4 regions of the Streptomyces sp. NPDC054887 genome follow, and region 3 is predicted to be linked to each of the others. Evidence: riboswitches for the same ligand, from Rfam matches in the RefSeq annotation. Region 3 holds a riboswitch; each other region holds the start of a gene.
What was found. A riboswitch is a leader RNA that binds a small molecule or an ion and turns the genes downstream of it on or off. The one in region 3 is predicted to bind cyclic di-AMP.
Positions count from the first base shown of each region.

Region 1: another riboswitch for cyclic di-AMP. It lies ahead of ACWGH0_RS01420 (M23 family metallopeptidase); the one in region 3 lies ahead of ACWGH0_RS18650 (LysM peptidoglycan-binding domain-containing protein).
Region 2: another riboswitch for cyclic di-AMP. It lies ahead of ACWGH0_RS06090 (transglycosylase family protein); the one in region 3 lies ahead of ACWGH0_RS18650 (LysM peptidoglycan-binding domain-containing protein).
Region 4: another riboswitch for cyclic di-AMP. It lies ahead of ACWGH0_RS30940 (NlpC/P60 family protein); the one in region 3 lies ahead of ACWGH0_RS18650 (LysM peptidoglycan-binding domain-containing protein).

Region 1 is NZ_JBSGYQ010000001.1:296,625-302,051, forward strand. It holds gene ACWGH0_RS01395 (FG-GAP repeat domain-containing protein) at 1-1,017, shown strand, start outside; tRNA gene ACWGH0_RS01400 (tRNA-Lys) at 1,105-1,177, shown strand; gene ACWGH0_RS01405 (DUF5988 family protein) at 1,315-1,515, shown strand; tRNA gene ACWGH0_RS01410 (tRNA-Met) at 1,647-1,720, shown strand; gene ACWGH0_RS01415 (DUF2332 domain-containing protein) at 2,010-2,993, opposite strand; cyclic di-AMP (ydaO/yuaA leader) riboswitch at 3,252-3,399, shown strand; gene ACWGH0_RS01420 (M23 family metallopeptidase) at 3,411-4,499, shown strand; gene ACWGH0_RS01425 (PrsW family intramembrane metalloprotease) at 4,644-5,427, opposite strand, start outside.
Region 2 is NZ_JBSGYQ010000007.1:86,473-91,899, forward strand. It holds gene eno (phosphopyruvate hydratase) at 1-1,063, opposite strand, end outside; gene ACWGH0_RS06090 (transglycosylase family protein) at 1,340-2,035, opposite strand; cyclic di-AMP (ydaO/yuaA leader) riboswitch at 2,039-2,209, opposite strand; gene ACWGH0_RS06095 (transglycosylase family protein) at 2,478-3,437, opposite strand; gene ACWGH0_RS06100 (cytochrome P450 family protein) at 3,550-4,803, opposite strand; gene ACWGH0_RS06105 (nucleoside triphosphate pyrophosphohydrolase) at 4,858-5,427, opposite strand, start outside.
Region 3 is NZ_JBSGYQ010000030.1:62,967-68,393, reverse strand. It holds gene ACWGH0_RS18665 (glycosyltransferase) at 1-290, opposite strand, end outside; gene ACWGH0_RS18660 (SDR family oxidoreductase) at 534-1,424, shown strand; gene ACWGH0_RS18655 (SDR family NAD(P)-dependent oxidoreductase) at 1,440-2,243, opposite strand; cyclic di-AMP (ydaO/yuaA leader) riboswitch at 2,703-2,864, shown strand; gene ACWGH0_RS18650 (LysM peptidoglycan-binding domain-containing protein) at 2,869-3,600, shown strand; gene ACWGH0_RS18645 (SpoIIE family protein phosphatase) at 3,704-5,427, shown strand, end outside.
Region 4 is NZ_JBSGYQ010000082.1:727-6,153, reverse strand. It holds gene pcrA (DNA helicase PcrA) at 1-2,370, opposite strand, end outside; cyclic di-AMP (ydaO/yuaA leader) riboswitch at 2,674-2,839, shown strand; gene ACWGH0_RS30940 (NlpC/P60 family protein) at 2,847-4,067, shown strand; gene ACWGH0_RS30935 (hypothetical protein) at 4,159-4,512, opposite strand; gene ACWGH0_RS30930 (NlpC/P60 family protein) at 4,864-5,427, shown strand, end outside.

The DNA of each region.
Region 1 (5,427 bases), on a different contig from region 3:
TCCAAACCCGCCGCGTCCTGGACGCTGACGCTGCGCGACAGGGGCACGGGCAAGGTCGTCGACACGGTACGCGGCGGGGCCGTGCGCGAGCGGCTCGCCGCGCACTGGCACGGCATGGTGCCCGGCGCGCAGGGCGATGTGCCCTTCCCGAACGGCACGTACGCCTGGACGCTGTCCGTCGCGCCCGCCGACGGCAACGGCCCCGCGCTGGAGCGGACGGGTACGGTCGCGCTGCGGGGCGCCTCGCCCGTACGCCACGACTTCGCCGGGGGCGACGCCGTCGGGGACCTGCTGACGCTGAACTCCTCCGGCAGCCTCACCTTCCAGCACGGGACCGGGACGGGGACGTTCTCCGGCAAGACGTCGGGCGGCGGCTGGCCGACCTCGGCGTACGCCGTGCCGTTCGGCGACGTGAACGGCGACCTGTGCAACGACGTGCTGGTGCGGCAGCCCTCCGGCGAGCTGCGCGCCTACCGGCCCGGCTGCGGGAAGCCGCTGACGCCGTCGACGGCGTACACCTCGGTCGGCACCGGATGGGGGCAGTACGACGTGCTGACCTCGCCCGGCGACATGAACGGCGACCGCCGCGCCGACCTGGTCGCCCGTCAGGCGTCGAGCGGAGACGTGTACTTCTTCGCCGGAGCGGCGGGCGGGAAGCTCGCCGGCAAGGTGAAGATCGGTTCGAACTGGAAGACGTACGGGCGGATCGCCGGCGCCGGTGACCTCACGGGCGACGGCCGGGCCGACCTCCTCGCGCACGACAGGTCCGGCGGCCTGTGGCGCTACGAAGGGACCGGCGAGGGCACGTTCAAGGGCCGCGTGCAGGTCTTCAAGGACTGGGGAAGGTCCTACAACGCCCTCGTCGGAGCCGGTGACCTGAACGGTGACGGCAAGGCCGACATCGTCGTGCGCGACTCCGCGGGCAAGCTCTTCCGCAACGACGGGAACGGCCGCGGGTCCTTCGGCGGCCGCACCCAGGTCGCCACCGGATGGCAGGGCTACAAGGGGCTGTTCTAGGGCTCCGCCCTTCCGCGACGGGCCGGGTAGCCGATACCCGATCGGCTACCGGGCTCGCTGCGGCTATGCTCGGGGGTGATTCGCCGAGGGCCGTTAGCTCAATTGGCAGAGCAGCGGACTTTTAATCCGTTGGTTGTGGGTTCGAGTCCCACACGGCCTACCGCCCGAGGCGTCCGGGGCATCCCGGTCGACCCGCACGTCAGCGCCCCGCCCGATCCGATCGGGCGGGGCGCCGACGCGTGCGCGGGCGGGTGCTCCGACATGCGGGTGCGCAAAAGCGTGGGAACACTGGTGGGCATGACGGAAAAGGCGCTTCTCGAAGGCGGGCCGGACGATCTGCGGGACCGGATCGTGCCGATCACGCCACCCGGACAAGAGCTGAAGATCCCGCACCGCGGCGGCTACGAGCACTTCAAGGTCACGTCGCGGCACCAGGAGACCGACCAGGGACGCGTGACGGTCTACGAGTGGTGGGAGCGCACGGAGATCGCCGAGTAACGGCGCTCCGGCGCGGGCGGGTTGAGCGGATCCGGCCGCGGGCCCCGGCCCGCCGGCCGTACCGGCGGCGGGGGCCCGTGGGGCGCGTGGTCGGGAGCGGTCCCCCCATGGCGTACAGTTGGGTTCAACGACGCGGGGTGGAGCAGCTCGGTAGCTCGCTGGGCTCATAACCCAGAGGTCGCAGGTTCAAATCCTGTCCCCGCTACTGAAGACGAAGGCCCGGATCTCGGAAGAGATCCGGGCCTTCGTTGTGTCCGCTGTCGTGTCGCGGACCGCCGCGGCCCCCGCCCGTCCCCCGTTCGGCCGCTCCCGATGGCCGCGCCGCGCGGCGGCGGCCAGCCTGGGCAGGGCCCGGTACCGTCCGCAGCCGGGTACGCGGCGAGGAGACCACGGTGGGGAAGAAGGGCGGGGCGGCCTCGCGGTTCGTCCGCGCGCTGCCCGTGCTGCTGATCGCGCCGAGGGGCAGCAGGACCGCCGGAGGACCGTGAGTCTGATCAGGCGTCCCGGGCTGCCGGACGGCCGAACCAGTGCAGGCTCTGACCGTGCGGCGCGGTGAAGGCGACCGCGCGTTCGTCGAGGGCCAGGGTGAGCAGGTGCTCGTCGTCGGGGGCGGGGGCGTCGAGCCACGGCAGCACGGTGTGGTGCTCGTTGGAGATCCAGTGGCCGGGCAGTTCGCGGACGAGCGCGGCGAACCGCTCACGGCGGGCGAGCGGCAGGTAGGTGAGCACGGCGGTGTGGAAGACGACCAGCGTGGCGTCCTGGGGAGCCTCGGCGGCCAGCGCCGGCAGTGCGTCGACCAGGTCGCCGCGGACGATGCGGGGCCGGGGAGCCGTACGCACGGCCTCGACGGCGGCGAGCTGCCGGCGCGGGCGCTCGGCGGGGCCGGGCCAGATCAGTGACTGGAGCCAGCGGATGTCGTCCTCGGCGGTGGCGTCGAGCGGGTTGAGGTCGATGCCGGCGCGCCACACGACGTCCGGGAGCGCGGTGGGCAGCGGCACGGGGCCCTCGGTACGGCAGTGGAAGGTGACGGGGGAGGCGCCGAGCACGGGGCCTTCGTCGTACCGGTAGGCGTAGCGGTCGGGGTGGAGGCACAGGCCGGCCGAGGCGCCGACCTCGACGAGCGCCAGGGGCTGGGGGAGGGCGGCGAGGAGGGGCAGCAGGGTGGCGCAGCGGGCGGGCTCGTTGGTCTGCGTGAACCGTTCGAGTACGACGGTGCGCACGGCGTCCCAGTGCGCCAGGGTCCAGGCGCGGAAGGACGCCCAGTCCTCGTACCGGCCGCCGAGGTAACGGACGGCGGCGAGGAGGAGATTGGGCTGCTGCTTGTTGCCGGGCGGGAGCGCGGCGACGAGGGCGCAGAGGTCTCCGTCCTCGCTGATGCGGGCGGTGAGTTCCGCGTACAGGGGAGAGACGCCGCGGGCCTGCTGCTCGGAGAACTCGCGGTAGCGGGCGGCCACGGACTGCGTGCTGTTGACAACCATGTGCCGAAGTTAGCCGCAGGGAACGGCTCGCCACGCTGCGTAGTCGGGGGATGCCCCTCCGCATAACGATTGACGAACCGTCATGCGACGGATGTTTTCTGAGTGGCGGTCAACTCGTCCGGCTGTGATGGCTTGTGTCCTGATTGGTTCAGGGCGAGGCCCTTAACGATCAGTTGGAACAGCTTGGAATCCGGAGCCGGTGTCTATTAACGTTCGATAACGCAGCGCGGTCGTCCCAGTCGTCGCAAGAGACGGCACCGTGCGCACGCGCCGAATCCCGCGAGGGAACCGGGGAACCACGTTCCTTGGGGTGAATCGGGCCGCTCCGTACCCACGGAGAGGCTCGTAGGAGACCTTCCTGCTCCGAACCCGTCAGCTAACCCGGTAGGCGAGAAGGAAGGAAAGGAGCACGCCCACGTGGCGTCCAACAGCCCTGCCCCCCACACCGCCATGCCCCCCTACGGGGCGGCCCACGACACCGGGAACCACGTCGGCGGGGAGGGGACCTGGGAGGAATGGAATCCCACCGAGGAATCCGTCCGTCCCGTGCGCGGCCGTCACCGGGTCGCCAAGCAGCGCGGCGGTCTCGGCCGCAGCTCCACCGTCCTCGGCGTCGGCGTCATCGCCGCTGTCGGCGCGGGTGGCATCGCCACCGCCCAGGACAAGCCGGCCATTTCGATCTCCCTTCCCGACGCGATAGCGGACTCGCTTCCCGACGCAGACCAACTACCCGGTGTCGGCGCTTTGATGTCCGACGACGCGGAACCCGACGCCGGTGAGGCGGGCGAGGCGGTCCTGGCAGCCGCCCCCCTGACGACCGCAGGCGTCACCACCGCCGACGCGCAGCAGGGCACCACCGACGCGGGCGAGGCCCTGCGCGCCCGCATCCTCCAGCAGGCCGAGCAGCAGCAGACCGCCGCCGACGCCGAGGCGAAGGAGGCCGCCGAGAAGGAGGCCGCCGAGAAGGCCGCGGCCGAGGCGCAGAAGCAGCAGAGCGCGGCGGAGGCCGAGGCGGCCGAGGAGAAGCGCGAGGCCGCGGAGAAGAAGCGCGAGGCGGAGGCGGAGGCCGCGCGCAAGGCCGAGGCGGAGCGGCTCGCCAAGCTGGCCGCCAGCTACTCGCTGCCGACCTCCTCGTACACGCTCACCTCGACCTACGGCCAGTCCGGCGCGATGTGGTCCTCCGGTCAGCACACCGGCCTCGACTTCGCCGCCCCGACGGGCACGCCGGTCAAGGCCGTGCACGGCGGCACGATCAAGTCCGCCGGCTGGTCCGGCTCGTACGGCTACCGCATCGTCCTGGAACTGGAGGACGGTACGGAGATCTGGTACTGCCACCTCTCCTCGATGACCGTCACGTCCGGCGACGTCGGCACGGGCGACGTCATCGGCCGCGTGGGCGCCACGGGCAACGTGACGGGCCCGCACCTGCACCTCGAAGTGCACACCCCGGACGGCGCCGGCGTCGACCCGGCCGCGTGGCTGCGCGGCAAGGGCCTCACCGTCTGACGGCTCCGGCCCTTCGCACCGCACTGTGCCGGGGTGTCCCACGGTTTCCCGCCGGACACCCCCGCGCGGCGCCCCTTTCGCCGGCAGCCCTGACGCACGCCCCCCGCGCCCAGGGCTGCCGGTCCGCGTGCGCGTCCGCCTCGGCTAGCCCTGCCGGTACGGGTTGTACACGGCGTAGTCCTGATGCGGCGGCGGCCCGTACCCGTACCCCTGTCCGTACCCGTACGGCGGCCGGGCGGGCGGCCACGGCGGCGGGGTCCGCACCCGGCCGGTGGCGCGCGCCGCGTACTCCAGGGCCGGACCGGCCACCTCCCTGCGCTGCCAGAGGTGGTGCAGCAGCTCCTGCTCACGGGCCGTGAAGTCCGCGTCCAGCGCACCCCGGTGGGCGCGGTGGCGGAGGAACGCGAGCGACGTGGCTGAGGCTTCGTACTCGGCCACGGCACGGGCGGCGGCACGGCCTCCGGTGCGCCCCGCCCCACCGTTCGAGTACGTACGCGCCGCCGCGCCCCGCGCCAGCGCCCGCGCCCGCATCGAGGAGAGGGCGAGCGGCTCGGCGGGCAGCAGCCAGCCGGCGGCGGCGTACGCGGGCAGCTCGGCGGCTATCGTCCGCAGCTCGCGCTGACGCGTCCACACCACCAGCCAGGTCAGCAGCCCGAAGGCGGGGACCATGAAAGCGCCGTACACCGCGTAGAAGCCGTAGGCCCCGAAGGCCGCCGAGCCGTTCCACAGGGCGTGCATCCCCATCGCGCAGAGCAGGCCGGCGACGGGCGGCGCGACGCGCCGCCACCGGCCCCGGCGCGTGGGCACGAGCGCGGCCAGACCGAAGCCGATGCCCGTCAGCACCGTGAACAGGGGATGCGCGAACGGCGACATCACTATGCGTACGAAGAAGGTCGCCGCGGTCACCGACGCGAGGCCGGACGCGCCG
Region 2 (5,427 bases), on a different contig from region 3:
GCGCCAGCTCGACGGCGTCCAGCGTCTCGGTCAGCGAACCGATCTGGTTGACCTTGACGAGCAGCGCGTTGGCCGACTTCTCCTCGATGCCGCGGGCCAGGCGCTCCGGGTTGGTGACGAACAGGTCGTCGCCGACCAGCTGGACCTTGTCGCCGAGGCGCTCGGTGACGGTGTTCCAGCCGGCCCAGTCGTCCTCGAACAGCGGGTCCTCGATGGAGACGAGCGGGTACGCCGCGACGAGCTCCTCGTAGTACTCCGTCATCTCGGCGGCCGAGCGGGACTTGCCCTCGAACTCGTACACGCCGTCCTTGTAGAACTCGGACGCGGCCACGTCGAGCGCGAGCGCGATCTGCTCGCCCGGGACGTAACCGGCCTGCTTGATGGCCTCCAGGATGAGGTCGAGCGCGGCGCGGTTGGAGTCCAGGTTCGGCGCGAAGCCGCCCTCGTCGCCGAGGCCGGTGGACAGGCCCTTGGACTTCAGGACGGACTTGAGGGTGTGGTAGACCTCCGTGCCCCAGCGCAGGGCCTCGGAGAACGACTCGGCGCCGATCGGCGCGATCATGAACTCCTGGATGTCGACGTTGGAGTCGGCGTGCGACCCACCGTTGAGGATGTTCATCATCGGAACGGGCAGCAGGTGCGCGTTCGGGCCGCCGAGGTAGCGGAACAGCGGCAGGTCCGACGCCTCGGAGGCGGCGTGCGCGACGGCGAGGGAGACGCCGAGGATGGCGTTGGCGCCGAGGGACGCCTTGTTCTCGGTGGCGTCCAGGTCGAACATGGCCTGGTCGATCAGGCGCTGCTCGGTGGCGTCGTAGCCGACGAGCTCCGGGCCGATCTGCTCGATGACGGCGAGGACGGCCTTCTCGACACCCTTGCCCTGGTAGCGGTTCGGGTCACCGTCGCGAAGCTCAATGGCCTCGAACGCTCCGGTGGAGGCACCGGACGGAACAGCAGCACGACCCGTGCTGCCGTCGTCGAGGCCGACCTCGACCTCGACCGTGGGGTTGCCTCGGGAGTCCAGGATTTCCCGGGCTACGACGACGTCGATGGACGGCACGAGCATCTCCTTCTGGGATGTGACGCTAGGGGTGCAGGGTCACTTTCGCCTTGCGACAAGAGCCTAACCGGCTCGGGGGCGTCGGTCGGCCGTTCGCCCGCCCCCTGGGACGAGAAGAGCCCCGAATACCCGCAATAGCGGACGTAACTGCTGGCCCGACTTCCGGCGCACCGGGAGCTACCGGGCAGTAACACGCCCGGCGGGGGCGCCGAAGGCGAAACCCCGGCCCGGCGCGTACGGGGGAGACGCGCCGGGCCGGGGTGCTCGGGGGGTGACCTCGGGTCAGCTCAGGTGGAGCTGCTGGCCCGCGTAGATGACATCGGCGTCGTCGACGATGTCCTTGTTCAGCTCGAACAGCTTCTCCCAGCCGCCCTTGACCTTCTTCTTCTCGGCGATCTTGCCGAGGGTGTCGCCGGACTTCACCTTGTACTCGCCGTCGCCCTTCTCGAAGGACTTCGGGGCGGCGGGCTGCGCGGCCTTCGGCGCGGTGCGGACCTCGCTGCGCGAGGCGGGCTGCTCGGCGGCGCGCGGCGCGGCCTGCTGCTTCGGCTGCTCCTGCTGCGCGGAGGAGGAACCGGAGGTGTCGACGCCCGGGTCGACGCCGTCGTTGGTCAGGCCGCCGGCGCCGGCGCAGGCCCAGGCGCCCGGGCCCTGCATGTCGAGGAGCTTCTCGGCGGTGGCGATCTGCTGCGCCTTGGACGCCTTGTCGGCGGTCGGGGCGTACTGCGTGCCACCGGCGGCGGCCCAGCTGGAGGCGGAGAACTGCAGGCCGCCGTAGTAGCCGTTGCCCGTGTTGATGGACCAGTTGCCGCCGGACTCGCACTGGGCGACGGCGTCCCAGGTCTCGACGGAGGCGGCGGAGGCCGACGTGGCACCCATCAGCGGGACGGCCACAGCGGCGCCGGTGATGCCGGCGAGCGTGGCGATACGAGTGGCCTTGGACGGGCGGCGGTGCTTGGCCTTGCCGGAAAACAGCATGCGACATCTCCTCACCGACGCCTGCGAGGTGAGCTGTCGGGTTCGGGCCAAGTGAGTGCCCGGCGCGCGACCTGGGTCGCGCGGCTTAACCCCAAGCCGGTTCCGTGCGTCTCGCGACGTACGGGCCCGGCGCCTACCTGGGTCCCCCGCTCCTGCCTACGGCGCTTTACGCGTCGGTTCCCCTCGGCCGCCGGCAGGATTCGGCGTGACGGTCGACGGGGCCCGCGGTGGCGAGCGGTTCGACCGTAAACACATGAGCCGGTGATGTTCAAAAAGGCCCATCAGGGAGAAATCGCCCGTCCCGGCCTTCACGCGGCCCATATCCGCGCAGGTCAGGGGCGGCGGGGCGGGATCGTCCGGGCCGGGGACGTGAGTTGGGACAAAGAGACCCTTGTCTCACTTGCTCCAATGTGGACATAGCGGCCCGAACTACCCCCCGAAATCAGCCCAGATCGAGGCTCTGGCCAGGAAGGATCAGGTCCGGGTCGGCGCCGACCGTCTTCTCGTTGGCCGCGTAGAGCTCCGTCCAGCCGCCGCGCACCTCGTGGGCGTCGGCGATGGCCGACAGGCTGTCGCCGGTGCGGACGGTGTAGCTGCCGTCCGGGCGCGCCCCGCCCTCCGCCGTGGCGGCGTCACGTGTCGCCCCGTCACCCCGGGAGGCATGGCGGCCCGCTTCGCGCTCGATGCCCGCTTCGCCGGACACGACCGCGTCGTCCTCGCGGGCCTTCTCACCGCGGTGCTTGCCCTTGGGGGCGGCCTCCTCGTCCTTCGCCCCCTTCTCGTCGGCGGACGGCGGCGCGGGGCTCTCGGGGTCCCCGTCCGTCGTGCGGCCCTCGGAGGAGGCGCCGGAGCGGTCCGCCTTCACGGAGGAGGACGACCCGTCCCGGCCGGCCCCGGACGTCCCGCCGGCCGACGGCTCGGCCGACTCGGAGGCATCGGGGGCGTCGGGGCGCTCGGTGGCCGCCGCGCCCTTCTCCGCCTCGGCGGCCGAGCCGCCGGCCGCACCGTCGTCCGACGCGGCGTCGTCACCCTCCGTCAGGCCGGAGATGAGCGCGCAGCTCGGCCACGCCTCCGGGCCCTGCTCCGCGAGCACCTTCTCCGCGACCTGGATCTGCTGGGAGCGGCTGGCGAGGTCGGCGCGCGGCGCGTAGGCCGTACCGCCGAACTTCTGCCACGTCTCGGGGGAGAACTGGAGCCCGCCGTAGTAGCCGTTGCCGAGGTCGGCGCTCCACATGCCGCCGCTCTCGCAGTCGGCGACCCGGTCCCAGGTCGTGGCGTCGGCGGCGGACGCGCCGGTCGCGCCGAGCAGCGGGATCGCGATGGCCGATCCGGTCACTCCCGCCGCGACGACGAGAGCTGGAGCCTGACGGGGGCGGCGGTGTCTCCCGTTCCCGGAGCGCATGCGGTGGCCTTTCGAGTGACGGCTGAGGTTGACGGTGAACGTAGCGGTACTCGAACGTTTGTTACAAGTCGATGCAGCGCAGATCACGTGAAGGTCTCGAAGTGACGCAGCGTCACCTCGTTTCGGCCGTGAACTCCACGGGCAAGGTGCGCAACCCGCGCATGATGAGCCCGCCGCGCCAGCGCAAATCGTCAGGTTCCCCCGCGAGTCGCAGGTCGGGCAGACGCCTCAGCAGCGTCGCGATGGCCGTCTGCCCTTCGAGCCGCGCCAGCGGGGCGCCGAGGCAGTAGTGGATGCCGTGGCCGTAGCCGAGGTGCGGGTTGTCGCGGCGCGCGAGGTCGAGGGTGTCCGGCTCGCCGAAGCGCTCGGGGTCCCGGTCGGCGGCGGCGAGCACGACGAGCACGGGCTCGCCGGCCGCGATGTCCCGGCCGCCCAGGACCAGCGGTTCGGTTGCATAACGCCAGGTCGCGAGCTCCACAGGCCCGTCGTAGCGCAGCAGTTCCTCGACACCGGTGGCCAGCAGCTCCGTGTCGCCCTCCGCCAGGGCGCGCTGGAGGCGCTCGCGCTGGCCGGGGTTGCGCAGCAGCGCGTACACGCCGTTGCCGATGAGGTTGACCGTCGTCTCGAACCCGGCGAAGAGCAGGATGAACGCCATCGCCGCCGCCTCGCTCTCGGTGAGGTGCTCGCCGTGGTCGCCGGCCCGGATCAGTCCGGAGATCAGGTCGTCGCCCGGTTCCTCCCGTTTGCGGTGGATGAGTTCCGCGAGGTAGTCGCGCATCTTCCTGACCGAGCGCGCGACGCCCCCGCGCGGCCCCCCGCCGTGGCGGATCATCATGCCCGCCCAGTCACGGAAGTCGTCCTGGTCCTCACGCGGCACACCCAGCATGTCGCAAATGGCATAAATGGGCAGCGGGAAGGCGAACTCGTGGATGAGGTCGGCGCTCCCCTTTGTAGCGAAGTCGTCGATGAAGCGGTCCGTGAGCTCCTGCACACGCGGAGCGAATTCGGCGACGCGGCGCGGCGTGAACGCCTTGGACACCAGCCGGCGCAGACGCGTGTGGTCCGGCGGGTCGATGTTCAGCAGATGCGTCATCAGCTCGGCCTTGCGCTCGCCCGGGATGCCCGTCCTGCCCTTGGCGTGCGCGGAGCCCGCGTGGTGGGCCGGGTTCTTGGACAGCCGCTGGTCGGCGAGCGCCTGCCGCGCGTCGGCGTACCGGGTGACCAGCCACGCCTCGACGCCGCTGGGCAGCACGGTCCGGTGCACGGGCGAGTGCTCGCGCAGCCAGGCGTACGCCGGGTAGGGGTCGGTGGCGAACTCCCAGGTGAAGAGCTCGGGCGCGGGGCTGGGGGGCGGCTGGTCGGACATGCCCCCGACAGTATCCGCCGGTGCTCCGGCGGATGCCCGGGCGTCGGCAGGGGCCTACTCGGCGTCCGCCCCGTGGCCGGGGGCGTGGCCCTCGGCCGCGCGGATCGCGTCGCGGTAGGCGCGGGCCGCCGCGCGCAGGGCCGCCTCCGGGTCGACGCCGGACTCCTCGGCCCGTACCGCCATGGCGAGCAGCTCGTAGCCGATGCCCTCGCCCGACGGCAGGGGGACGCCGAGCCGCGCGTGCCGGGCGCGGGAGTGGAGCTTCGCGGCGAGGGCGAGACCCGGCTGGCCGAGGGGGACGCCGTCCGTGGCCGAGTCGCGTTGCTTCTCGATCGCCTTGGTGCGCAGCCAGTGCTCCTTGACCTCCTCCGGGGTCTCGGCGGTGTCGTCGCCGAAGACGTGCGGGTGGCGGCGGATGAGCTTCTCGACGATCGTGCTGGCCACGTCGTCGATCGAGAAGGGCTCGGACCCGTCCTCCGGGCTGCCCTCCTGGGCGATGCGGGCGTGGAAGACGACCTGGAGGAGTACGTCGCCGAGTTCCTCCCGCAGCTCCTCGCGGTCGCCGTCCTCGATGGCCTCGACGAGTTCGTACGCCTCCTCGATGCCGTACTTCGCGAGGCCCTT
Region 3 (5,427 bases):
ACCGCGTCCAGCGCCTTGAAGTGGCCGAGCAGGTGGGGGCCGGCGAGGACGAGCGCCGCCGTCCCGGCGGACGCGGTGCCGCTGTGGAGCCGCTCGACGGCCTCCCGGGTCCCCTCCCCCGCCGCCGTCGCGTCACCGAAGAGGCTCGGCAGGCACGCGGTCGCGTTCACGCCCTCGTCGAGGAACAGGCCGAGCAGGTGCTCCTCGGTGGCGATGTGCACTTCGTGCCCCGCGCCGGACAGCAGAAGGGCGAAGCGCAGGGCCTCGCGGGTCTGGGAGGGGGAGTGCATCGCAGTGCACAGGACGCGCATACCGAAGATCACCGTTTCGCCCGCTCGACAGCAGTTTCCCGTTCGAATGATCCCCGTCAACGTGTGCGCCCCCGGCCGCGCCGCGCCGGTGCGGGGCGACGGCGCCGCGCCCGCCTCCCCGCTCCGGAACGTGCGCCGGGGCCGGCGGCGGCGCCCTGATTCGAGTCGGCGGCTTCGGGGAACCCAAGGTGGGTCACACACCCGACCAGGCAGGAGACCTGCGTGAACGACGAGAACCGCGAGGTGGAGAACCCCGTCACGAAGCACCCGCAGCCGAAGCTGCCGGACCAGGAGCAGCAGCACCCGGGATGGACCGGCCCGATGGACCCGCCGCCGGACCACGGAGAGGACTCGTACTGGGGGAACGGGCTGCTCAGCGGTCGCGCCGCGGTCGTGACCGGCGGCGACTCGGGGATCGGCCGGGCGGTGTGCCTGGCCTTCGCCCGCGAGGGCGCCGATGTGCTGTTCACCCATCTGCCGGAGGAGGACAAGGACGCGGCCGAGACCGCGCGGCTGATCGAGGACGCGGGCCGCAGGGCTGTCGCGGTGGCCTGTGACATCCGCGAAGAGGAACAGTGCCGGTCGCTCGTCGAGCGGGCCGTCTCGGAATTCGGCCGCATCGACATCCTGGTGAACAACGCCGCCTATCAGATGTCCCAGCCGGACGGCATCGGTTCCATTTCCACCGAGCAATTCGACCGCGTCATGAAGACGAATCTCTACGGAATGTTCTGGCTGTCGAAGATGGCGCTCCCCCATATGCCCGAGGGAAGCAGCATCATCAACTCCTCCTCCGTCCAGGCGTACAAGCCCAGCCCGCATCTGCTGGACTACGCGATGACGAAGTCCGCCATTGTCGCCTTCACTCAAGGGCTCGCCCAGATGGTGGCGTCCAGCGGAATCCGCGTCAACGCGGTCGCCCCGGGGCCGGTGTGGACGCCTCTTATTCCGGCGACCATGCCGGACACCACGGAGTTCGGAAAGCAGTCGCCCCTGGGGCGGCCCGCGCAGCCGGCGGAGATGGCTCCGGCGTACGTGTTCCTCGCGTCCCCGCAGGCGAGTTACATCACGGCCGAGATCGTCAACGCCACCGGCGGCACGCCCCTGCCGTGACGCCCGCGCCGGCGCTCACTTCGATGTGCGGGGATCCGGTTCCGCCGCCCTGCGGTGGGCGGCGGCCTTGAGGCTGTCGGGGACGACCCTGCTCACGAGCCCCTGCGCCTTCGTCCGCACGGATCCGGCGACGATCTTCCTGCGGCCGGCCATCAGCGCCTCGAAGCCCTGCCGGGCCACCTCCTGGGGATCGTCCTTCTTCTGCCGCCCCACCCGGGTGTCGTCCAGGCCGGCGCGGTGGAAGAAGGGCGTCTCCGTGGCCCCCGGCATCAGGGAGGTGACCGTCACACCGGTGCCCCTGAGTTCGTCCCCCAGCGCCTGGGCGAAGGACTGCACGAAGGACTTCGTCGCGTTGTAGACGGCGTGGAAGGAGCCGGGGACGGTCGCGGCGATCGACGACGTGAACAGGAGCCGGCCCTGGTCACGCGCCACCATGTCCGGCAGCAGGCCCTTCGCCAGCCGCACGGTGGAGGTGATGTTGAGGTCGATCACGCGCTCCTCGTCCTCGATGCCGGTGTCGAGGAAGGCCCCGCCCTGCCCGATGCCGGCGTTGAGCGCGGCGGCGTCGACGGGCCGCCCGGTCGCCGCGACGGCGCCGAGCAGGCGGTCGGTCCCCTCCCGGGTGGCCAGATCGGTGCGCACGACGTGGACGACGGCTCCGCGGTCCCGCATCTCGTCCGCCGCCGCGCCGATCCCGGCGTTCTCGGCGGCGAGCACGAGGTCGAATCCGTGCCCGGCGAACTGCCTGGCCAGCTCGTAGCCGATGCCGGTGGAGGCGCCGGTGACGACGGCCAGCGGCCTGGTCCTGTTCTCAGTCATGATCAGCGGATACCCGCGTGAGGATTTTTTATATCCATCTGATCCTTTTTGTCCGGCTCCGAACATGCCGGTTCTGGCCGAGGCGAGGTCGGCACACCCCCGCGCACCACCGGGAAACCCAACTTCCGTACACGGGCGGGCCATTCACCCCGACACACTGGCAAGATGCCCGTTTCCGGCAGGTAATAACCGACATGAGCGGTTCGCCGGAAAGGCCGCCGCAGGCCGCCGCTCGTGATACCAGTCACGTCCTCCGGGGAATGCGAAAACTCTGCCCACCGTCAGTTCCGGTACGCCGGAAGAAAGTTGGGTTTCCCGCCCACGCACAGTGACAGGAGTTCCCACGCCCGGATACGCCCGGAGATTGCCGCGGCGAATGCGGGGCTTGTTCTTCGCGGCTCCTCTCGCTTACGGTCACCCCCAATCCGGGTGGACCGCCGAATCCTGCCGCCGTCCGGAATCCACAACCCACTCACACTCACGTACGGCAGGAGCGGGGGACCCAGGTAAGCCGCCGATCCGGGAATCCGGAACGGCTTGGGGTGAAGTCGCACCGACCGTGCGACCGGGCATCTCCAGCCCGAACCCGACAGCTCACCTCGCAGGCGACGGAGAGGAATTCGTCATGCCCTCGAAGGGTAAGCACCGCCGTTCCCAGACCAGATCGCTCCGCCGCGGCTTCATCGCCGCCGGTACCGGTGGTGCCGCGCTGATCCTGCCCCTGCTGGGCGCGACCACCGCGGGCGCGGCGCAGCCCGCCGCCGCCGCGAAGGCCGCCCCCAAGACCTACACCGTGGTCTCGGGCGACTCCCTTTCCAAGATCGCCGATGACCACTCGCTGAGCGGCTGGAAAGAGCTGTACGAGGACAACCGCGCGGTCATCGGCGACAAGCCCTCGCTGATCCACCCCGGTCTCAAGCTGACGATCGGCGCGAAGGCCAAGGCGCCCGCGAAGGCCAAGGCGAAGGCCGCCCCGGCCGCCGACCGCGCCGACCGCTCGCAGGCCCGTGCCGCCGTGGCCAAGACCACGACGTACACGAACGACCTGGACGGCTGGATCAAGGAGTCGCTGGCCATCATGGCCAAGCACGGCATCCCCGGCACGTACGAGGGCATCCACCGCAACATCATGCGCGAGTCCTCGGGCAACCCGATGGCCATCAACAACTGGGACTCCAACGCCGTGGCCGGTACGCCGTCCAAGGGCCTGCTCCAGGTCATCGCGCCCACGTTCGCGGCCTACCACGTGCCCGGCACCTCGATGGACAGCTACGACCCGGTGGCCAACATCACCGCCGCGTGCAACTACGCGGCCGACCGGTACGGCTCGATCGACAACGTGAACGGCCCGTACTAGAAGAACCCGCTGCCTGCCCCGGCGAGACCCTTGCGGGCGTCTCGCCGGGGCAGGCAGAGCAATAGCGCGCCCCATAATTTGCGCAAAATGTTAGAAATAGGGCATGAGCGGACGTCCCGGACGACCCAGGGGTGTCGGGTCACCACGCTCGTCTCGGCGAGGGGTGCGTTCCCGGCTGGAGGTACGCAGCGCCGCCGGTCAGGTGCTCCTCCTCCAGATCGTCGTCGCCGTGCTGCTGATCACCGCCGCCGTCGTCGCGCTCGCGTTCCAGACGCGCAACGACAGCGAGCTGGACGCCCGTAACCGCTCCCTCGCCACCGCCGAGGCGTTCGCGGACGCCCCCGGCACCGTCGAGGCCCTGCGCTCCCCCGATCCGACCTCCGCGCTGCGCGCCCACGTGGGCGCGGCCCAGCGGGGAGCGGGCGTGGACTTCATAGCCGTGATGAGGCCGGACGGCACCCGGATCGCCGACACCGACCCGGCGCTGGTCGGCGGGCGCGCCGAGGGCGTCGGGCGGGCGACGGCCGGCGAGCCCTTCACCGAGATCTTCGAGGGCGCCCCGAACGACGCGGCGCGGGCTGTCGTCCCCGTCACCGACACCACCGGTGCCGTCGTCGGTCTGGTCGCCGCCGGTGTGACGGTCGAGAACGTCGGGGACGCCGTCGACCGCCATCTGCCGATACTGCTCGGCTCCGGCGCAGCGGCCCTCGCGCTGGCCGTCGGCAGCGCCGTCATCGTCAGCAGGCGGCTGCGGCGCCAGACGCACGGCCTCGGGCCGACCGAGATGACCCGGATGTACGAGCACCACGACGCCGTTCTGCACGCCGTCCGGGAGGGCGTGCTCATCGTCGACGACGACGGGCGGCTGACGCTGGCCAACGACGAGGCGCGCAGGCTCCTCGAACTGCCCGCCGGCGCGGAGGGGCGCCACGTCACCGAGCTGGGCCTCGACGACGCCGTCGCAAGGCTGCTCGTCTCCGGCCGCACCGTCACCGACGCGGTGCACCTGGCCGGGGACCGGCTGCTGGCCGTCAACACCCGGCCCACCGCCCCGTACGGCGGACTGCCCGGCACCGCCGCCACGCTCCGGGACACCACGGACCTGCGGGCGCTGTCCGGTGCGGCGGAGGTGGCCCGGGAGCGCCTGAAGCTGCTGTACGAGGCCGGGGTGCGGATCGGCACCACGCTGGACGTGGTGCGCACCGCGGAGGAACTGGCGGAGGTCGCGGTCCCCGGGTTCGCCGACTTCGCCACGGTGGAGCTGCTGGACCCCGTACTGCGCGGCGAGGAGCCGGACGGCGCCCACACCGAGATGCGGCGCGCGGCGGTGAGCGGCGGGCCCGCCGAACGCCCGTTCCAGCCGGTGGGCGACCTGATCAGGTTCGTCGTTCCCACGACGCCCATGGCGGCTGCTCTGTCGAGCGGCCACGCGGTCCTGGAGGCCGACCTGGTGGTCGCCCACGGCTGGCGGTCGCAGGACCCGGAGGGCGCCGACCGGGCCCTGGCCTTCGGCATCCGTTCCCTGGTCTCGGTGCCGCTCCAGGCCCGCGGGGTCGTCCTGGGCATGGCGAACTTCTGGCGCTCGGAGGCCACCGAGCGGTTCGGCGAGGAGGACCTGGCGTTCGCCGAGGAGCTGGCCGCCCGCGCCGCGGTCGCCATCGACAACGCCCGCCGCTTCAGCCGCGAGCACGCCATGGCTGTGACGCTCCAGCGCAGCCTGCTGCCGCGCGTCCTGCCCGAGCAGGACGCCCTGGACGTGGCCTACCGCTATCTGCCCGCGCAGGCCGGGGTGGGCGGCGACTGGTTCGACGTCATCCCGCTGCCGGG
Region 4 (5,427 bases), on a different contig from region 3:
CCCGGTCCCCGTCACCGTCATCACGGTGCCGAGCCCGAACTGGTCGTGCGTGACCCGGTCCCCGACCGACAGCGCGACCACCGGCTTGTCCGACGTGCGCCGTGTGGCGAACCCCGAGGCGCCGCCGCCCCGCGACCGGGACGCCAGCGAGGCCGAAAGCGACGAGGCGACGCCCGACACCGGCCCGGCCGGCGCCTGCGCGCCCCTGCGCTTCCACGTCAGGTACGTGTCCGGAATCTCCTCCAGGAACCGCGACGGCGGGTTGTACGAGGGCTGTCCCCACGCGCTGCGCATCGACGCCCGCGTCAGGTAGAGCCGCTCGCGGGCGCGTGTGATGCCGACGTACGCGAGCCGCCGCTCCTCCTCCAGCTCCTTCGTCTGGCCGAGGGCGCGCATGTGCGGGAAGACGCCGTCCTCCATGCCCGTCAGGAACACCACGGGGAATTCGAGGCCCTTGGCGGTGTGCAGGGTCATCAGCGTGATGACGCCCGATCCTTCCTCGTCCTCGTCGGGGATCTGGTCGGAGTCGGCGACGAGCGCGACCTTCTCCAGGAACTCGGCCAGCGTGCCCGGCTCGTCGCCCTCGCGCTCCTGCTCGAACTCGAGGGCCACGGCGGCGAGCTCCTGGAGGTTCTCGATGCGCGTCTCGTCCTGCGGGTCGGTCGACGCCTGCAACTCGGCCAGGTAGCCCGTGCGTTCGAAGACCGCTTCGAGGACCGTGGCGGGCCCGGCGCCGGACTCGACGATCGTGCGGAGCTCCTCCATCAGCGTGTTGAAGCGCTTCACGGCGTTCGCCGAGCGGGCGGCCATGCCGTACGCCTCGTCGACGCGCCGCAGCGCCTGCGGGAAGCTGATCTTCTCGCGCAGCGACAGCGCGTCGATCATCGCCTCGGCCCGGTCGCCGATGCCCCGCTTGGGCACGTTCAGGATGCGGCGCAGCGGGACGGTGTCCTCGGGGTTGGCCAGGACGCGCAGGTACGCGAGGACGTCCCGGACCTCCTTGCGCTCGTAGAAGCGCACGCCGCCGACGACCTTGTAGGGCAGCCCGACGCGGATGAAGATCTCCTCGAAGACGCGGGACTGGGCGTTCGTACGGTAGAAGACGGCGACGTCGCCGGCCTTCGCGTCGCCCGCGTCCGTGAGCCGGTCGATCTCCTCGGCGACGAACTGCGCCTCGTCGTGCTCGGTGTCCGCGACGTACCCGGTGATCAGGGAGCCGGCGCCGGCCTCCGTCCACAGGTTCTTCGGCCGGCGGTTCTCGTTGCGCTCGATGACGGCGTTGGCCGCGGTGAGGATCGTCTGCGTCGAGCGGTAGTTCTGCTCCAGCAGAATCGTCTTCGCGTCCGGGTAGTCCTCCTCGAACTGGAGGATGTTGCGGATCGTCGCGCCGCGGAAGGCGTAGATCGACTGGTCGGCGTCACCCACGACGCACAGCTCGCCGGGCGCCCGGCCCTCGCCCGAGGGGCCCACCAGTTCGCGTACGAGCGTGTACTGAGCGTGGTTGGTGTCCTGGTACTCGTCGACCATGACGTGGCGGAAGCGCATCCGGTAGTGCTCGGCGACGTCCGGGAACGCCTGGAGCAGGTGCACGGTGGTCATGATGATGTCGTCGAAGTCCAGAGCGTTGGCCTCGCGCAGCCGGGCCTGGTACATCGCGTACGCCTGGGCCAGCGTCTTCTCGAAGCCGTCGGCGGCCTGCCCGGCGAAGGTCTCTTCGTCTATCAGCTCGTTCTTGAGGTTCGAGACCTTGGCACTGAACGCCTTCGGGGGAAAGCGCTTCGGGTCGAGGTCGAGATCGCGGCAGACGAGCGCCATCAGGCGCTTCGAGTCGGCGGCGTCGTAGATCGAGAACGAGGACGTGAAGCCGAGCTTCTTCGACTCGCGCCGCAGGATGCGCACACAGGCGCTGTGGAAGGTGGAGACCCACATGTGGCCCGCGCGGGGGCCCACGAGCTGCTCCACGCGCTCCTTCATCTCGCCGGCGGCCTTGTTCGTGAAGGTGATCGCGAGGATCTGGCCGGGGTGCACACCCCGCTTGGCCAGCAGGTACGCGATCCGGTGGGTCAGGACCCGGGTCTTGCCCGAGCCGGCGCCGGCCACGATGAGCAGCGGCGACCCGGAGTGCACGACAGCGGCGCGCTGCTCCTCGTTCAGCCCTTCGAGCAGCGCGGCGGCGTCCACGACGGGGCGGGGCGCGCCGTCCCTGTAGTGCGCGTCCCTGGGCGCCGGAGGCACGTCGAAGGCGCCCCCGAACAGGTCATGCGGGACCTCCTCCGGAGCGTGGTCCTCGGGGGGCGGCGGGGCGGTGTCCTTCGCGTGCTCCGAGTGCTGGAGGTCGGCCAGGAAGCTGTCGTCAAAGAGGCTGCTCATCGTCTACCAAGCTTAGGCGGGACCACCGACAGCCCGCCCCGGATTCCCCGGGCCCGGGGGGAGCGGGCCGGCCATACCCGCCGCTCCGCACGCCGGGGCGCCCCCTGTCGCGCCGTGTGATGTTGCCCACGCCGGGCGACCAGCCCCTCCGGACGGCCCGTGGAGCGCGCAAACGGAACCGGTTCGGCCAGGTCACGAACATGTATCGGGCATATCGAACATCGGGCTTCCCAGCGGTCAGGACTGTTGGCTAGCGTGCCGACTCGGGCTCCCCGTACCCCAGCCGGCGAACAGCGCCGGAGCGGGTCGCCCACGCCGAATCCGGCCTGCCCCAGTGCGGTTCGGAACCGGGGACCCACGCGCACCACCTGGGGTGAATCGGTCCGCAGTCCCACGGACCGTAGGGCACCTTCCGTCTGTCCCGCCCGAACCCGACAGCTAACCCGGTAGGCGGTCCACGGAAGGAGATGCCGGCCTTGGCGTCGCATCGCAAGCCGCGTACCCGGGTACGCACCACCGCACCCGGCCTGGGTGTCACGACGGCGGCACTCGCCTCGGTCGGTCTGTTCGCCCAGTCGGCCGGAGCCGCGCCCGCCGACCCGTCGGCCCGCAAGCCGTCCGTCGAGGAAGTGCAGAAGAAGGTCGACGACCTCTACCGCCAGGCCGGCACGGCCACGCAGAAGTACAACCTCGCCAAGGAAGCCACCGAGAAACAGCGGAAGTCGGTGGACGGCCTGCTCGACTCGGTCGCCCGGAGCACCGAGAGACTGAACGACGCGCGGCGCAAGCTGGGCACGTACGCGGCGGCGCAGTACCGGTCGGGATCGGTCACGCCGACCGCCGCGCTGCTCCTCGCGGACAGCCCGCAGGCGTACTTCGACCAGAACCGGCTGATGGACCGGATGACGGAACGCCAGCAGGCCGACGTCACCGACTTCCAGGAGCAGCAGGCACAGGCGTCCGAGCAGCGCGCCGAGGCCACCAGGAGCCTGGAGAGCCTGACCGAGTCGCAGGACTCCCTCAAGTCCTCGAAGCAGGACGTGCAGAGGAAGCTGGCGGAGGCCCGCGACCTGCTGTCGCGGCTGACCGCGCGGGAGAAGGCGCGGCTCGCGGAGCTGGAGAAGCAGCGCGAGGCGGAGGCGCGGCGCAAGGCCGAGGCGAAGGCCGAGGCGGAAGCGGCGGCCAAGGCCGAAGCGGAGGCGGAGGCGGAGCGCGAGCGGGCAGCGGCGCAGGAGGACGAGAGCGACGCTGGCACGGGCACGGGCACGGGCACAGGCACGGGTGCAGGTACGGGCACGGACTCCGGCACCGGCACCGGCACGGCCCCCGTCGCCGGGGACGCGTACGCCGCCAAGGCCGAGAAGGTCCTCGCCTTCGCCCGCGCGCAGATCGGCAAGCCGTACGTGTGGGGCGCGGCGGGGCCCAGCTCGTACGACTGCTCCGGCCTGACCCAGGCGGCCTGGAAGGCCGCCGGCGTGACGCTCCCCCGCACCACCTGGGACCAGGTGAACGTCGGCACACGGGTGGCGACCGAGGATCTCAAGCCGGGTGACCTGGTCTTCTTCTACGACGACATCAGCCACGTCGGCATCTACATCGGCGGCGGCAAGATGATCCACGCCCCGAAGCCGGGCGAGTACGTCCGCGAGGAGTCGATCTACTACATGCCGATCTACGGCAGCGTCCGCCCCGCGTAGTCCGGGCGCGTACCGCCTGCTCCTCGCCCCTTGCTCCTGCCCCGCCCGGACACGGGAGAAGGGGCGAGGGGCGAGGGGTTGGCAGGTCAGGTCAGGTCCAGAGCACCGCGATGAAGATGTTGGCGACGGTCAGTCCGCCGACGGCTCCGAACAGGGCCTTCTCCACCTTCTCCTCGTCGCGCTTCACGTAGACCAGCCCGAGGATCACCACCAGGATCGCGAGCTTGACGCCGATCTTGAGGTTGTTCACCGTCTGGTCGTCCGCCTGGTTGAGGCCCACCAGCGCCACGCCCGTGACGAGCATGGTCAGCGCGCCGTGGAGCATGGCGGGCGTGAACCGGGCGGCGCCGGCGCTCATCGCCTTCATCTGGGTCAGGAAGCCGCCGAGCAGCGCGGCGATGCCGATGATGTGCAGTCCGACGAAGACATTGATGAGTACGTCCATGAAACGGAGCCTAGCTGCGGCCATAGCAGGCCCGGCGGCCGGGCTGCCGTGCCATCGGCGTATCGGTCGCGGAAGAGTGGAATGCTCGCTTCCGGTGCAGGCGGGGTTCTCAACCGCGTTCAGACGGCGGCCTGTTTCGACCACTGTCGGTCATTCCGCCACTGCCCCGTGACCGCCGCGTTTAGCGTCCTTCCCCAGGTGGCCGACTCCCCACCGCCGCTCCGCCCCGGAACGGCAGTCGGCCGCCCCGCCGAGAGTCCGGCGGCGGTCCGTCCCCCTGTGCGGGACGCCGCCGGATGCGGGCGGCTGGACGTACAGCGACGTACAGGACGGAAGGACGTGGACGCCCTCGTGGCCACGCACCGAAAGCCCAAGCAGCGCACGCTCACCGGCAGCACCACCCGTACCGCCTTCACGATCGTGCTGGCCGGAGCGGCGAGTGCCACCGCGTTCGACGGCATCGGGCACGCGGAGCCCGTCCTCACCCCCGCCCAGGTGAAGGCGAAGGCCGACCGGCTCTACCACGACGCCGAGGTCGCCACCGAGAAGTACAACGGCGCGAAGGAGAAGGCGGGGGCCGCCGTCGAAGCGCTGGACACGCTGCGCGACGAGGCCGCCCGCAGGACCGAACGCCTCAACACCGCGCGCAACGCGCTCGGTTCGCTCGCCACCTCGCAGTACCGCACCGGCGCCATCGACCCGGCCGTGCAGCTCGCCCTGACCTCCGACCCGGACGAGTACCTGGAGCGCGCCTCTATCGCCGACCGCGCGGGCGACCGGCAGGCCACCGCCGTCAACGGCATCCAGCAGCAGCTCGGCCGGATCGCGCGGCTGCGGGAGGAGGCCGACGGGCGCCTGGCCGAACTCAAGGCCCACCAGGCGGACCTGCGCCGGCACAAGGCGCGGATCCAGGAC